2 regions of the Lysinibacillus sp. fkY74-1 genome follow, and region 1 is predicted to be linked to the other one. Evidence: predicted binding sites of a transcription regulator. Region 1 holds the regulator's gene; the other holds the start of a gene.
The links. Region 1 encodes NrdR, which represses ribonucleotide reductase genes. Its sites were predicted from a motif close to AACACNATATATNGTGTT; they were not measured.
Positions count from the first base shown of each region.

Region 2: ACE1MS_RS14355 (vitamin B12-dependent ribonucleotide reductase) is a predicted target of NrdR. The motif match lies at 1,842-1,859, and genes of this name have one in related genera.

Region 1 is NZ_CP170173.1:3,389,813-3,397,870, reverse strand. It holds gene polA (DNA polymerase I) at 1-1,982, shown strand, start outside; gene mutM (bifunctional DNA-formamidopyrimidine glycosylase/DNA-(apurinic or apyrimidinic site) lyase) at 1,995-2,867, shown strand; gene coaE (dephospho-CoA kinase) at 2,881-3,474, shown strand; gene ACE1MS_RS16680 (glyceraldehyde-3-phosphate dehydrogenase) at 3,679-4,701, shown strand; gene nrdR (transcriptional regulator NrdR) at 4,887-5,357, shown strand; gene ACE1MS_RS16670 (replication initiation and membrane attachment family protein) at 5,374-6,738, shown strand; gene dnaI (primosomal protein DnaI) at 6,766-7,695, shown strand.
Region 2 is NZ_CP170173.1:2,921,508-2,929,565, reverse strand. It holds gene ACE1MS_RS14365 (rhodanese-like domain-containing protein) at 298-684, opposite strand; gene ACE1MS_RS14360 (lipoate--protein ligase family protein) at 889-1,719, shown strand; gene ACE1MS_RS14355 (vitamin B12-dependent ribonucleotide reductase) at 1,907-4,477, shown strand; gene ACE1MS_RS14350 (hypothetical protein) at 5,172-5,456, shown strand; gene ACE1MS_RS14345 (alpha/beta hydrolase fold domain-containing protein) at 5,936-6,874, shown strand; gene ACE1MS_RS14340 (helix-turn-helix transcriptional regulator) at 7,121-7,327, shown strand; gene ACE1MS_RS14335 (hypothetical protein) at 7,327-7,809, shown strand; gene ACE1MS_RS14330 (DUF1385 domain-containing protein) at 7,941-8,058, opposite strand, start outside.

The DNA of each region.
Region 1 (8,058 bases):
ATGAGGCGATGGATACATTGAAAGCTTCTAAAATGAAAGAAAAGCTGGTAGCCAATGAAGAGCAGGCTATTATGAGTAAGAAACTGGCAACGATTTATACAGATGCACCAATTACCATTTCACTAACTGATCTCGCTTACAACGGACCAAATGAAGAAGAATTAATGAATGTATGGCGTGAGCTGGGCTTTAAATCACTGCTCGAGAAAAGTGATTTTACTGTGCAAGAGCAAGAGCAAACACCTTTTGATTTTGAACAAGTTCAAGAAGTACGCCAAGAAGACTTACAAGATGTGATGGCTGTGCATGTGGAGCTAGAGAATGAACATTACCACACTTGTGCGCTACTAGGGATGGCATTATCTGATGGAACAAAGACTCAATACATTCCTTTTGAGATTGCGGCAAAATCAGATATACTACGTCGCTGGTTAGAGGATTCATCAAAAATAAAATATATGTCTGATTCCAAAGCGTCTAAAGCGGCATTAAAACGAGCAGGTATTCAATTAGCTGGCGTTGATTTTGATTTAGTGCTTGCTTCGTATATTAATAATCCCGGACTTAGTGGAGATGATGTTGCCACTCTTGCAAGAGAGCTTGGGTATTATGATGTACAAGCAGATGAAACGGTCTATGGAAAGGGAGCTAAACGTGCTGTACCTGAAATAGATAAGCTTGCTCAGCATGTTAGCCGAAAAGCCTATGCTGTATGGTCATTACAGCCGAAGCTAGAGGCATTATTAAAAGAAAATGAACAATTTGACCTTTATAAAGAGTTGGAATTGCCTCTGGCAGCCATTTTAGGTGAGATGGAAAGTGAAGGCATTACTGTTAACCGTGCCACGCTAGAAAAAATGGGACAAGAGCTTAACGATAAGCTTGTCGTACTTGAACAAGAAATTTATGCGGAGGCAGGAGAAACCTTCAATATTAATTCACCAAAACAATTAGGTGTTATTTTATTCGATAAATTGGGCTTACCTGTTATTAAAAAAACGAAGACGGGCTATTCGACGGCTGCTGATGTATTAGAAAAATTAAAATCAGAGCATGCAATTATTGAATATATTCTGTTATATCGTCAGCTTGGTAAATTACAATCTACTTATATTGAAGGGTTGCTAAAGGAAATACATGAAAAGGATAGCAAGGTGCATACTCGTTTCCAACAAGCTCTAACCGCTACAGGACGACTAAGCTCGACAGATCCAAATTTACAAAACATCCCTATCCGTTTAGAGGAGGGACGTAAAATCCGTCAAGCATTTGTCCCTTCAAAAGAGGATTGGATCCTGTTTTCTGCGGATTATTCGCAAATCGAATTACGTGTACTCGCTCATATGTCGGAAGATAAAAACCTTGTAGAGGCCTTCCGTGAAGGGATGGATGTTCATACACGAACAGCGATGGATGTATTCCATGTATCCGAAGAAGAAGTTGATAGTAATATGCGTCGTGCAGCAAAGGCTGTGAACTTTGGGATTGTTTATGGGATCAGTGATTATGGTCTATCACAAAATCTAGATATTACCCGTAAGGAAGCGGCAACTTTTATTGAGAAATATTTCGCTAGTTTCCCAGGCGTCAAACAGTATATGGATGATATTGTGCAAAATGCGAAGTTCAATGGCTATGTCACAACGATTTTAAATAGACGTCGGTATTTACCAGATATCACAAGCTCGAACTTTAATTTAAGAAGTTTTGCTGAGCGTACGGCTATGAATACCCCGATTCAGGGAAGTGCTGCGGATATTATTAAAAAAGCAATGATTGATATGGATGCTCGACTAAAAAAGGAAAATATGCAGGCAAAGCTACTCTTACAAGTGCATGATGAATTAATCTTTGAAGCACCTAAGGAAGAGATTGCGATGTTAGAAAAAATTGTACCAGAGGTAATGGAAAATGCGATTGAGCTTTCCGTACCGCTAAAAGTAGATTTTAACCATGGTTCGACATGGTATGAAGCAAAATAAGGAGGGGTTCAAATGCCTGAGTTACCAGAGGTAGAAGGTGTCGTCCAGGCATTGAAGCCAAAGGTTGAAGGACGTACAATTCAACATGTTCAGCTATCTGAAAGGGTACACTTTTCTTTTAGTGAGGGGAAACAATGTATTGTTAAACAAGCGGAGCCTGATGCATTTGAATTAACATTGTCTGAAATGACGATTACAAAAATTGAACGACGTGCGAAATATATTTTCTTTCATTTATTGAAAGATGAGGTTCCTTATGTTCTTGTTAGTCACTTAGGAATGACAGGTGCATGGTTTGTTGTAAATTCACCAGAAGACATCAATGAAGCCAAATTCCAAAAGCATATACATGCAACATTTAAGATGGCTGATGGTGGTTACTTAATTTATTCAGATATACGACGTTTTGGTGAACTACGATTTTTGGCAAAAATTGAAGATCATATACCATTAACAAAAATGGCACCAGAGCCCTTTGATGAATTAGCGTGTGAATTTTTTATAACAAAATCTACATTACCGAAATATGCGAATAAGGCCGTAAAAGAAGTGATTATGGATGGTCAAGTCATTTCGGGTTGTGGCAATATTTATGCAACGGAGGCGCTATTCGCTCAGAAAATTCATCCTGCACGAAAAATGAACCGCATAAGTGAGAAGCGCAAACGAGCATTATTTGAGGAGATCGTTGCTGTTTTACGTCAAAGTATAGAAGCAGGTGGTTCAACTATCTCTGATTATCGAAATATTAATGGGGAAGCTGGGAGCATGCAGAATCGTTTGAAAATGTATGGGAAAAAAATATGCCCCGCCTGTGAAACAGCAACAAGTCAAATGACGATTGGTGGGCGGACGTCGTCTTTTTGCCCAAATTGTCAACATTAAAGGGGATTTAACAATGATTATCGGACTTACAGGAAGTATTGCAAGCGGAAAAAGTACAGTAGCAAAAATGATGCTCGAACTAGGATTACCGATTGTGGATGCAGACATTGTAGCGCGAGATGTTGTCGAACCAGGAACGGAGACATTGGCATTTATTGCAGAAAACTTCGGCCAAGATATTTTACTAGAGGATGGCAATTTGAATCGGACAATGCTTGGAAATATTATTTTTCATGAGCCAGCCAAACGAAAAATTTTAAATGATATTATGCATCCGGCCATTAGAAAGGAAATGCTACGTCAACGGGATGCCTATTTAGAGGGCGGTCATGAACATGTTGTCATGGATATTCCCCTGTTATTTGAAAGTAAGCTTCAGCATTTTGTAGAGCGTATCATTGTAGTGTCGGTAAGTGAAGAGGTTCAGCTTCGACGTTTAATGGAACGCAATCATTTAACAAAAGAGGATGCCTTGGCGCGCATGCATTCACAGTTGCCTATGTCTGTGAAAGAAAAGGGAGCTCATGCAGTCATTTATAATAATGAGAATCTGGAAAATACAGAGGAACAATTAAAGAAAATTCTAGCTTTCTGGGGTGTAATTTAAATGGCTTCAGACTAAAAATGTGTAGCAAGTACATCTTGCTACACATTTTTTTATGGGTGAATGCCATAATAAGAGATAATTTTTCAGAAAATAAGAACTTTAATAATATGAGTATATAATGTTCATCTTTTTTAAAATTGTGTTATACTAATCACCATAAAGTATATAATTAATCTGAGTATGTACTCACAGGAGGATTTTTAAATGACAGTATCAATTGCTATTAATGGTTTCGGACGTATCGGACGTATGGTTTTCCGCCAAGCGATCGTACAAGAAAATTTAAATATTGTTGCTATTAACGCTAGCTATCCAGCAGAAACGTTAGCACATTTGATTAAGTATGACACAAATCACGGAACATTTGAAGGTACAGTAGAACCAGCAGGCGATGCTTTAGTTGTAAATGGCAAACGAGTTCAAATTATTAGCGAACGCGACCCATTAAAATTACCTTGGGCTACAATGGGTGTTGATATCGTTATAGAAGCTACAGGTAAATTTAATGAACGTGACAAAGCAGCAATGCACTTAGAGGCTGGCGCGAAAAAAGTTATCTTAACAGCACCTGGTAAAAACGAAGATGTAACAATTGTTTTAGGTGTTAATGATGACAAACTTGATATTGCTAAACATGATGTAATTTCAAACGCTTCTTGTACAACAAACTGCTTAGCACCAGTAGCAAAAGTATTAAATGATACATTTGGTATTGAAAATGGTTTGATGACAACTGTTCATGCTTATACAAACGATCAAAAGAACTTAGATAATCCACATAAAGATTTACGTCGTGCACGTGGGTGCGCACAATCAATTATTCCTACATCTACAGGTGCTGCCAAAGCATTAAAATTAGTTCTACCTGAATTAGAAGGTAAAATTCATGGTATGGCACTTCGCGTTCCAACACCAAATGTTTCTTTAGTGGACCTTGTAGTAGATTTAAATACAGATGTAACAGTTGATGCTGTTAATGCAGCTTTTGTAAAAGCTGCAACAGAAGGTCCAATGAAAGGTATTTTAAATTTCTCAGTTGAACCACTAGTATCTTCTGATTACAACACAACGACTTACTCATCAACAGTTGATGGGCTTTCCACAATGGTATTAGGTAACCGTAAAGTGAAAGTACTTGCTTGGTATGACAATGAATGGGGTTACTCTGCGCGTGTTGTGGACCTAGTGAAAAAAGTAGCTAATGCATTAGAAACAGTTAACGCATAATAATATTTTTATCTTGAGCACATTGAAATCTAACGGGTTTCAATGTGCTTTTTTAAAAAAACTTTCCTTGTACTTTAAGTGCTTTAGGTTTATCATGAGCTCACTACGGGAATGCACTTTTCTTATATGTAGGAAATTTGTTATAATAGAAATATTAAATTGTTGTAAACCAGGAGAGTAATTATATGAGATGTCCATCTTGCCAATTTAACGGAACGCGTGTTGTGGATTCGAGGCCAGTAGATGATAACAAAGAAATTCGTAGACGTCGTGAATGTGAGTCATGTGGCTTCCGTTTTACAACGTTTGAAAAAATTGAAGAGACCCCATTAGTTGTAGTGAAAAAGGAAGGTTCACGAGAGGAATTTAGCCGTGAAAAGGTACTTCGTGGCCTTATTCGTGCCTGTGAGAAACGCCCAGTTGCGCTTGATATACTGGAGCAACTTGTCCTATCAATTGAAAAAGATCTTCGTCGTATTGGAAATTCGGAGGTACGCTCAGAAGATGTCGGTGAATTGGTCATGGATCGCTTAGCCAAAATTGATGAGGTGGCGTATGTCCGTTTTGCATCGGTCTACCGACAGTTTAAAGATATCAATGTCTTTATCGAGGAGATTAAAGATATTATTCAACGTCAAACGGAGCAGAAATCATAGAAAATAGAGAGGATGAATGACGTTGATTCATTTATATAAGGAATTGCAGCCTGGCGATCCTTTTGACATTCGTCTACCTCATGCATTTTCTACTCAAGAGCGTCAATTAGTAACATTATTCTATCAACCGTTAACGGGCTCAGACCCCATCAGCCTATACTTAACTTTATGGGCTGAAGCAGAGCAGATACCAAAGCAGCAAATGACACATTATTATTTAATGAATGTGCTTGGTCTGCCCATTGGTAAAGTGTTTGAGGCACGAATAGCCCTTGAAGCGATTGGTTTACTACGTACATGGAAAAAAGAAAATGCTGGTGAGCGGAGTTTTTTATATGAGCTACAGCGTCCATTAGATGCAGAAAGCTTTATGAAAGACCCGTTGTTGTCGATGTTTTTATTTAGCAAAATTGGAGAGCAGGCATATCGTAATTTGCGTCAACGTTTTATATCCCCTGTAAGGGACGCGGAGTTAAAGGATGTATCTCGTGCCTTTATAGATGTCTATAAGCCCGTTCATTCCAATATTCCATCAGATTTACAAGTGGATACGAATCGTAAGGATAAACAACAAAGGGTGTATCCTTTTTATTTGGAGCAATTTGACTTCGATTTGTTACAAGCAGGGTTATCCGAGCAATTGGTACCGTCTAGTTTACTGACATTAGAAGTTCGTGAGGCTATCGCAAAGCTAGCATTTTTATATCATTTAACAGCGCTCGATATGCAAAAAGTGGTGATTCTTGCTTTAGACGATGATTTAGGAATTTCTCAAGAGCGCTTACGCAAGGCAGCTGCTGATTTCTATAAGTTAACTGTGTCAAAAGAGCCGCCAAAAATAGCGAGAGTTAGCGAACAGTTGCCATTAGAAGAAACGGGACAAAAAACGAAGGATCAGGAGCTACAACACTATTTAGAGACTACAGCTCCTATTCAAGTGTTACGTGACATTAATAATGGAAAAGAACCTTTGCAAACCTCTGTACAACTTGCGGAAAGCTTGATTGTACAGCATGGCATGCCGGTTGGGGTAGTCAATGCTTTGCTAGAGTATGTTATGTTAACAACGGATATGAAGTTACCTAAAAAATATGTGGAAACGATTGCGGATCATTGGGTTCGTAAAAATATTCAAACCGCTAAAGAAGCAATGGAACTTGCACGCCAAGAGCATGATAAATATACAACTTGGAAAAATAAACCTCAAACGACCACTAAAACGAGTCAGCGTGTTAAGGGACGTTCAGGACATCAACGAGAAGAAAAAGTCCCTGAGTGGTTTTATAAACGTGATGAGAAACAAGAGGAAAGTACTTCTAGCACGATAGATTTTGAAAAAGAACGTCAAAAAATATTAGAAATGCTAGGGAAAAGTGAATAGTAAAGAAGGTGAACAACAATCGAACCAATAAATGGACCATTAAAACGAGCTATTAATGTACCCTCGTTTCAAGAACGCTATGAAGCTATGCGACGTGAAATTTTAGATAATCCCCGAGTACAGGAATTTCTTGCACGTCATGCAGATGAATTAAGCTATGATAATATCGAACGAAATTTACCTAAGCTGCATGAATTTATTAGTCAATCTACGGAATGTTGTGGTTGTGATAACACAGAACATTGTACAAACTATTTAAAAGGCTTCCTCCCTACTCTAAGGGTAGTTCGGAATACAGTTGAAATTGATTATGTACGCTGTGAGCAAAAGATCAGGGAAGAAGAGCGTCGGGATGTCGCGAATATGATTGCAAGTATGCATATGCCAAAAGATGTGCTTCAAGCAACTATTCAAGATTTAAGTATCGATGATGAGTCTCGGGTGATGATTGCCCAAAAAGCAGCACAATTTGTAAAAGCGACAAAAGAATCAGGTCATTTACCATCAAAGGGTTTTTACTTATACGGTAAATTCGGCGTGGGGAAGTCTTTTGTGCTTGGTGCAATCGCCAATGAGCTAGCGTCTATTAAAATACGTTCAGTGGTTGTCTTCGTGCCAGAATTTTTACGGGAAATGAAAAATGCTATTGGCGATAATACATTGAATGAAAAAATAGATTATATTAAAAAGGCACCTGTTTTAATGCTCGATGATTTAGGTGCAGAAACAATGACCGCCTGGACACGGGATGAAATTTTAGGGACTATTTTCCATTATCGTATGGCGGAACAATTGCCAACGTTTATTACATCAAATTTTAATTATGGAGAATTAGAGCACCATTTAGCTCAATCACAAAAAGGTGATATTGAGGTTGTTAAGGCAGGCCGTATAATGGAGCGTATTAAAGCCTTGACAGAGCCAATTGAAATGCGTGGCAATAACCGTAGGATGTAACATTGGTAGTTGCATTTTTCGACAATCGAGCGTATACTGACTCATATACTAAATATCAATATGCATTGATGAGGACATGAATTTTGTGTATCAGCTTCTAGAGAGGGAAGTCAACGGCTGAAAGCTTCCTAGTTTGAACGCATCATTTACTACCTGCTGAGCAGCGAAAGGGATAATCTTTCGCCGGTCCCTAGCCCGTTAGCTAGCCTTGAGCTTCGTCTGACTTGATAAGTCGGAAGGAAGAAGGGTGGAACCACGAGCATACGCTTCGTCCCTTTTGTGAGGGACGGGGCTTTTTTTATTATTTTAGATGTGGAGACTTCGCTTAGACCAATTGTGGAGAGCGCTCATATAGGCAGCTGA
Region 2 (8,058 bases), 470 kb from region 1:
TAGAAGAATGCAGTGCATACATGAAAAATACTAACGAAAATTAGTATTTTTGGACATACAAAATTTCTCCTATTATGTGAAAATGAATAAATTTGAAAGGCTTCTGGGAAGAATGATGAAGACCTTCAAAGTAGGTTCAAATAAGGTGGGACGAGGAAGCGGATGGCATAGTATGAACAAGCACCATAAATAGACACTTAAAATTTTGCAATAGATATAATATAGTAGAAACTCTGAATTTTTTGTATAAAAAGAAGTCGTCTCCTAGTTCTTTGAGACGACTTTTTTAGGGAAATATTAATATTTTTTGGTTTTTATTTTACCTGTCCAAGTTTTGAAACCGCCTTGAAGTTGGTAAATTTGGTTGTACCCACGTTTTTTAAGAAATAGTGCAGCACGTGAGCTACGGCCTGTATTTTGACAGTATAAATATACTGGTAAATCTGGGCGAATTTCTTTATAACGTTGACGTAGTGTTGTGGAAGGAACGTTTCGTGCTCCAAGAATGTGACCAGCATCAAATTCTTTTTGTTCACGAACATCGATTAGCTGTGCTTTACGATAGCCTTCAATAAATTGTTCTTGTGTTAAGTTGGTTACAGCTTTTTTGAGTCGTAGTGCATTAATACCGATGTATGCAATTATGACTACTAAAACGACACCGATTGTGATAAGTATGTCCAAGATTTTCTTACCCCTTTCTATCTTCTTTATTATTATAAAAGATGCGCTAGCGATAGTCCAATGAGTTTGATAAAATTAACTAGATTGTGGCGAATTCGTCTATCTCGCTTCAAAAGCAACAACTTGAACGGTAACGTAATCTTCGTTAAGGTTGAACCACAGGTGAGGCCTGAGGTACTTTTATAAATTGTAGGAGATGAACAAATGACAACTTGGTATTTTTTAAATTCAGGGAAATGTAGTCCGTCTTTTAATATGGCACTAGATGAAGCATTACTTGATTGGCATAGTGAGGGGTTAATTCCACCAGTCATTCGTTTTTATGAGTGGGAACCAGCAACACTATCAATTGGTTATTTTCAGCAGGCCAAAAAGGATATAAATTTAGACGCTGTACGAGAACAAGGCTTAGGCTTTGTACGTCGACCTACTGGTGGACGAGCTGTGCTGCATGAGCATGAGCTTACATATAGTGTCATCGTAACAGAAAGCTATCCCGATATGCCAGAGTCCGTGACAGAGGCGTACCGTGTGCTAAGTGAGGGAATCTTGCAAGGTTTCCACAACTTAGGAATGGATGCCTATTTTAGTGTCCCGGATACAGAGGAAAAAAGAGCAGACTTAAAGAGTCCAAAAAGTGCTGTATGCTTTGATGCTCCAAGCTGGTACGAGCTGGTAGTCGAAGGGAAAAAAATAGCTGGAAGTGCGCAAACACGTCAAAAAGGCGTTATATTGCAGCATGGTGCCATTTTATTAGATTTAGATCAAGAGAAGCTATTATCGGTCTTTAATTTTTCGAGTGAAGAAGCGAAGGATCGTATGCGCAGAAAATTACCGGAGAAAGCAGTAGCGATTAACAGTCTTGTGGATGAGCCTGTGACAGTTGAACAATGTGTGACAGCTTTTCGAGATGGATTTGCAAAATCGTTGCAAATTGAATTAAAACCATTTACACTTTCTGAGGAGCAGTTAGAATATGTCCGTGCATTAGAAGAAAAAAAATATGCATGTGATGAGTGGAACTTCAAAAAGTAAAAAATGGTATAAAAAAATATTTTTAAGCTTTCAATCCTTGCTATTACAAGTAGTTCCGATTCTATTGAAAAAAGCAAGAGTTGAATTGAAAATCTATATATAGTATCTTTTTTAAAGACATATACACAATATGTAGTGTTTAACAACACATGATATTGTGTATTTATTTTGTAAGGGAGGCAAAACGATGGTACTCACAAATCATCAACCCGATGTAAACAATCAATTTGAACAGTTAAACAAAGATATCGAACAATTCCCGCAGGTACACCCTGTAACGCCTGATATGCACATCACGCACAAAGGTGTATCTAGACTTGTCATGATCGATCGCTACTCGTTTAAAGACACAGAAAAGAAAACACTGAAAGCTGGTGACTTTGTTGTTTTAACGGTCAAAGCTGATCCAAAATTCCCTGCACGTGGTTTAGGGACCATTCAAAAGCTGGACATGACTACAAAAACAGCAGATATTTTGATTGAGGAAGATTATCGTAGCGCTTTAGACGATCCAAAAGAGCAAGAAACGGGTGTGATTACGCGTTCAATTGACGTGCTAGAGAAGCCTCTTGAGATTTTTTATGAACAAATCGCTAAACGAAATGCAACAGGACTTGCAATTGTTGAAAAAACGCCAGAAAAACGTCAAGAATGGTTTGAAAAATTTTATGATCAATTAGTGTCCTTAAAATTCATTCCTGCAGGACGAGTGATATACGGAGCAGGGTCTGAAACAGATGTAACATTCTTTAACTGCTACGTAATGCCTTTTGTTGCTGATTCACGTGAAGGTATTAGTGATCATCGTAAGCAAGTAATGGAAATTATGAGCCGTGGTGGTGGAGTAGGAACAAATGGCTCTACATTACGTCCACGCAACACACTGGCACGTGGTGTAAACGGCAAATCATCTGGTTCTGTTTCTTGGTTAGATGATATTGCTAAATTGACACATCTTGTAGAGCAAGGTGGCTCACGTCGTGGAGCACAAATGATTATGCTTGCAGATTGGCATCCTGATATTGTGGAGTTTATTATTTCTAAAATGCAAAACCCACGTATTCTTCGTTACCTAATTGAAAATACAACGGATGAAACAATCATTCGTCTAGCCAAAGAAAAATTAAACTTCAAGCCGCTTTCTATGCAAGAAGAAGCTATGTATCAAGGCATTGTAAACTATAAAAGCATTGAAGGTTTAGGTGGATTCGATACAGCCATTATTCGAGAGGCTGAAAATAAACTACGTGATGGTGGCACATATACCGTTCACAATCCAGAGTTTTTAACGGGTGCAAACATATCCGTAACATTAACTAAAGAATTTATGGAAGCTGTTGAAAACGATGATGATTTCGAACTACGTTTCCCAGCGGTGGAAGAATACTCAAAAGAGGAAATGAGTGCTTATAATACAGAATGGCATAATGTTGGTGACGTTCGTGAGTGGGAGAAGATGGGCTATAAAATCCGCACATATCGCACGATTAAAGCGAAAGAATTGTGGAATTTAATTAACGTATGTGCAACTTACTCCGCAGAGCCAGGAATTTTCTTTATCGACAATGCCAATGATATGACGAATGCAAAGGCATATGGTCAAAGCGTTGTAGCGACAAACCCATGTGGGGAACAGCCACTTGCGCCATACTCAGTGTGTAACTTGGCAGCAGTAAACCTTGCACAATTTGCTAATAAAGACAACCAAACTGTAGATTACGAAGCACTACGTGAAACGGTTCGTGTAGGTGTTCGAATGCAGGATAATGTTATTGATGCCACACCATACTTCTTAGAAGAAAATCGTGTACAAGCACTAGGTGAGCGTCGTGTCGGTTTAGGCGTAATGGGCTTAGCTGATTTACTTATTTATTGTGAGAAAGAATATGGTTCTGAAGCAGGTAATGCTTTAGTCGATGAAATCTTTAAAACAATTGCTGAAACAGCGTATGAGGCGTCTACAGAGCTTGCTAAGGAGCGTGGTAGCTTCCCATTCTTAGTCGGTGCTACTGACGAAGAAACAGCTCGTTTACGTAAAGCTTTCACAGAAACAGGCTTTATGGAAAAAATGCCTGCTCATATCAAGGAGCAAATTTTAGCAACGGGTATTCGTAACTCCCATTTATTAACGGTTGCTCCAACTGGTTCAACAGGAACGATGGTAGGTGTAGCGACAGGTCTTGAACCATACTTCTCCTTCACATACTACCGTTCTGGTCGTCTTGGTAAGTTCATTGAAGTGAAAGCTGAAATCGTAAAAGAATACTTAGACCGTCATCCAGAAGCTAATGAGCAAGAGCTTCCAGAATGGTTTGTAACGGCAATGGAGCTAAAACCAGAGGCACATGCTGATGTACAATGTATTATTCAAAAATGGATTGATTCATCAATCTCTAAAACAGTAAATGCACCAAAAGGCTACACTGTACAACAAGTTGAAAAAGTTTACGAGCGACTGTATAAAGGTGGCGCTAAAGGTGGTACGGTCTATGTGGATGGTAGCCGTGATTCACAGGTACTTACGCTAAAAGCTGAGGAAAATGATATGGATCAATTATCATTTGAAGAAGAATTAGTGGAAGAACATACAAAACGTCCAGTCGTATTAGTGGATACGATTCAAGCACTAGAGTCCACAACGGTAATTGGCTCAGACGTAGGAAATACATGTCCGGTTTGCCGCAAAGGAACAGTCGAAGAAATGGGTGGCTGTAATACATGTACAAACTGTGGCGCACAGTTAAAATGCGGCCTGTAAATATTGTTTATACCACGTTATTGTAGCGTTCTATAAACAATTTCAGTCATAAAAATTTAAAGTAACCTCTTCGGTATGATGACCGTAAGAGGTTACTTTTTTATTTTTTCTGAAAATTATAGGGTATCTATATAACCGCAAATAACCCCTATATTCCAATAGCAGGTATTACAAAAGCCTTGTTGGATTCTGTTACTTCAACTGTTACCTATGAACAATGAAGTTCACAGATACAGGAGTAAAAAAACGAACTGAGTCCTTTCAGCTACTAGACCCTTCCTAAAATCATGAATATAAAGCAAGAACCGTGCAACTGGTTAACGAAATGGGTGCTTTTCCATCATAAAAAAACGTATTTATTTTGTAGAAGGACTATGATGAGGAATAAGAATAATGGTGGATAGTAGATGAAGAAATAACTAAAAAACTAATGGTTTAATTTGTAAAATTAGAATATATAACATTATGATAAAATCTTTATTAGAAAAAATTACCAATTTAACATTTCTTAATTTTCTGTGGTGCAGTGTCGATTAGTCTTCATGAATCGCTACTCTAGTAAAATAGAGTGCCATCAAAAAAACGCTTATAGGGAGCATCGGGATTTACAAAAATAAGTACAAAATTCCGAAAAGAAGGTTTGGGAACATCTTAATTACAATTTATGTCTATATTGAAAAAAGGAGGTATCAATATGTGGTTCATATTCGGAATTATTGCTATAGTTGCAACCTTTATAAATCTTTATATGTATAAAACAGGTAAAGATTATAAGCTTGCGATGGCAATGGGGGTATCATTTACAGCATTGACACTTTGTTCAGAGTATAGTCTTGTATCTAGATGGGTAAAAGTGGAGGATTGGGCAGCTTTAGAGGATGTAGTACCTGGTATGGAAAGGGCATTATGGTTTTTAACAATTGTTTCTATCTTACTAAATATAGCACCTATACTTTTAGAACCGAAAAATAAAAAATAGACGCTTACTCGAGCTCATACCGATATGGTAAGCAGCATAAAGTTCTCAAACAACGCTTTGGGGACTTCTTTTTAATAAAAAATCTTAATCCTAAAAATATGAAGGTAGAGGTAAACGATGCATGATAGGTCTATCAAGGCCTCAGGCTTTTGCTGCATGATTAAAATAAAAAGGCATCTGAAGGCTATCTGAACTCGTTCCTATACTTGAATTGCAGGGGCCTTAGTTGAAAACAATCTTTCACAATCGTGCAAATAAAAAAGACTGTCTTTATGAAGAAAGTTTGATTAAATGAAGGAGTCTATAGCCATATGTGGAATTAAAATATAAATGTCTGGTCAATTGTAATTTGTCATAAAGATTGGTTACAAAATCTATTTTGTAAAGTGCTTGAAGATGGTATTTGTTCACTTTAAGGGTTGTTTGTTTGAGTTTCTCGTACATCCACCTAGATGAACATGCTGAAAGGGGAGAAAGAAATGAGTGTAGTACTTTTTAATGGAGAACGTTCTGAAGAAAGTGTCCAATTTGAACAGTTGTTATTTTCCCAAAGTAATAAAGTGAGTTTTTCTAGTGTTGAAAATGCTAAACAGTTTATCAAACAAAGGGCAACGGTGAATAATCAGCCCTATGTTATTGAAGATGAAGTTCAATTTTTAAGTGTTAAGGACGAACAAACTTTTCAGGATATGCAAGTTTTTACTTTAAATGATCAAAAGTCCTCGAAACAAAAAGTGATTCTCTATATTCATGGTGGCGCTTGGACGAATCAGCCTTTACCTTTTCACTGGCTGTTTATGGATAAAATGGCGCAAGCATTACAGGCAAAAGTTATTGCTCCGATTTATCCAAAAGTACCTCATTTTAATCATAAGGATACGTACCAAAAAATGCTCAATCTCTATACTAGAATTTTAGAAACAATTGAAAGCTCCAGTCAATTAACTATTATAGGGGATTCTGCAGGAGGCAATATAACACTTGGTTTGGTCCAGCTTTTAAAAGAAAACCATTTGCCGCAGCCACAAAATATTATTTTATTATCTGCTTGTGTTGACCTAAGTTTAGAAAATCCTCTTATTCCTGAATATGAAGAAAAGGACCCAATGCTAGCTAGTGAAGGAATGGGAGTCATCACAAAGCTATGGGCAGCTGATAAGGATTTAAAAGATCCATTAATTAGTCCCATTTACGGTGATTTTCAGGGTCTTGCGACAATCACCCATTTTATTGGTACCCATGAAAGCTTATATCCTGATGCTGTAAAATTTGATGAACAACTAACCGAGCAAGGAATTGATATAACAACCTTTGTTTATCCTAAAATGAACCATGTGTTTGTTGTAATGCCCATCCCAGAAGCTTTAGACGCTCAACAGAAAATTATTAATATTATTGATAGTAAAGGAATGAAATAGAGAAGGACACTAAATAAAAATAGTGTGACTATCCTAAGCGTGTTTTGATTTTTCAATACACGCTTTTTCTATGTCCAATTTGGATAGGGGATTTTTTTTCAGAAACCAGTCGCCTCTAATCCTGTCCTATTTCATTGTTTAAACGAACATAAAAATGTAAAGCTAACTTGACATATCAAAAGATGTAAAGTAAACTTTACTTATTGCTAAATGTATAGTTTACTTTACATTTGATGAGGAGGCATTATGAAAAATAGAATTCGTGAATTGCGGAAATTGAGGAAGATTACGCAGGAGGATTTGTCTAAATTAGTGGGTGTCTCACGCCAATCAATCATTGCAATTGAATCAGGGAAATTCAATCCATCACTAGAGCTTGCCTACAATATTTCAAAAGCTTTCAACTGCACGATTGAGGAAGTTTTTATTTTCGAAGAGGAGGGAATGGCATAATGGAATTTTCTATAGGCGGTATTGTTGGACTATACGGCGGGATGATTTTTGGCATCCTTGGCTGGTGGTTTGGAAGGAAAAAAGCGAAGAAAAATCGAGGCTTAGATGAGCTACACGACCATATTTGGCAAAGGGCGAAAGCTTATTCATGGTATATGACGTTAGCAGCAATTTATATTTTCTTTTCTTTAGTAGTGTTTGGGATTAAATTAAGCACTGCCATGGTTTTAGCTGTCCTTTTATTTGTACACTTAGGGAGCTGGGCGATCATTGGGCTCATTTTGACTATCAACATGTACAGACCAATACCTTTTAAGCCTTCTTATGTGAAGTTAGGTATAAGCATCAATGTCGCATCACTACTTATTTTTACCATTATCTCGATTCTAACAAATAATTGGCTGTTTTTATTATTTAGTATTTTGCCTAGTATGATGGGTATATTTACTGCACTTACAGTCCGTAGGAAAGATTCTAAATAAATTTAGTTGTCCGATTCATCCCTTTGGATAGGTTTATCGAGCTGCGATTATGGCATTTAAACGAAAAATGCAAGGCTCGCATCTATATAAAAAAGGCAGGTCCAACAACATACGTTGGGACTGCCTTTTCCTTAATCATGATTTAATGTTGCTGCAATTTCTGGCTGTTGCTCTACTTGAAGTAGCATATTAAAGGATGCAATGGCAACTTCCACTTGATCATCCTTTGGTTCGCGAGTTGTTAGCAAT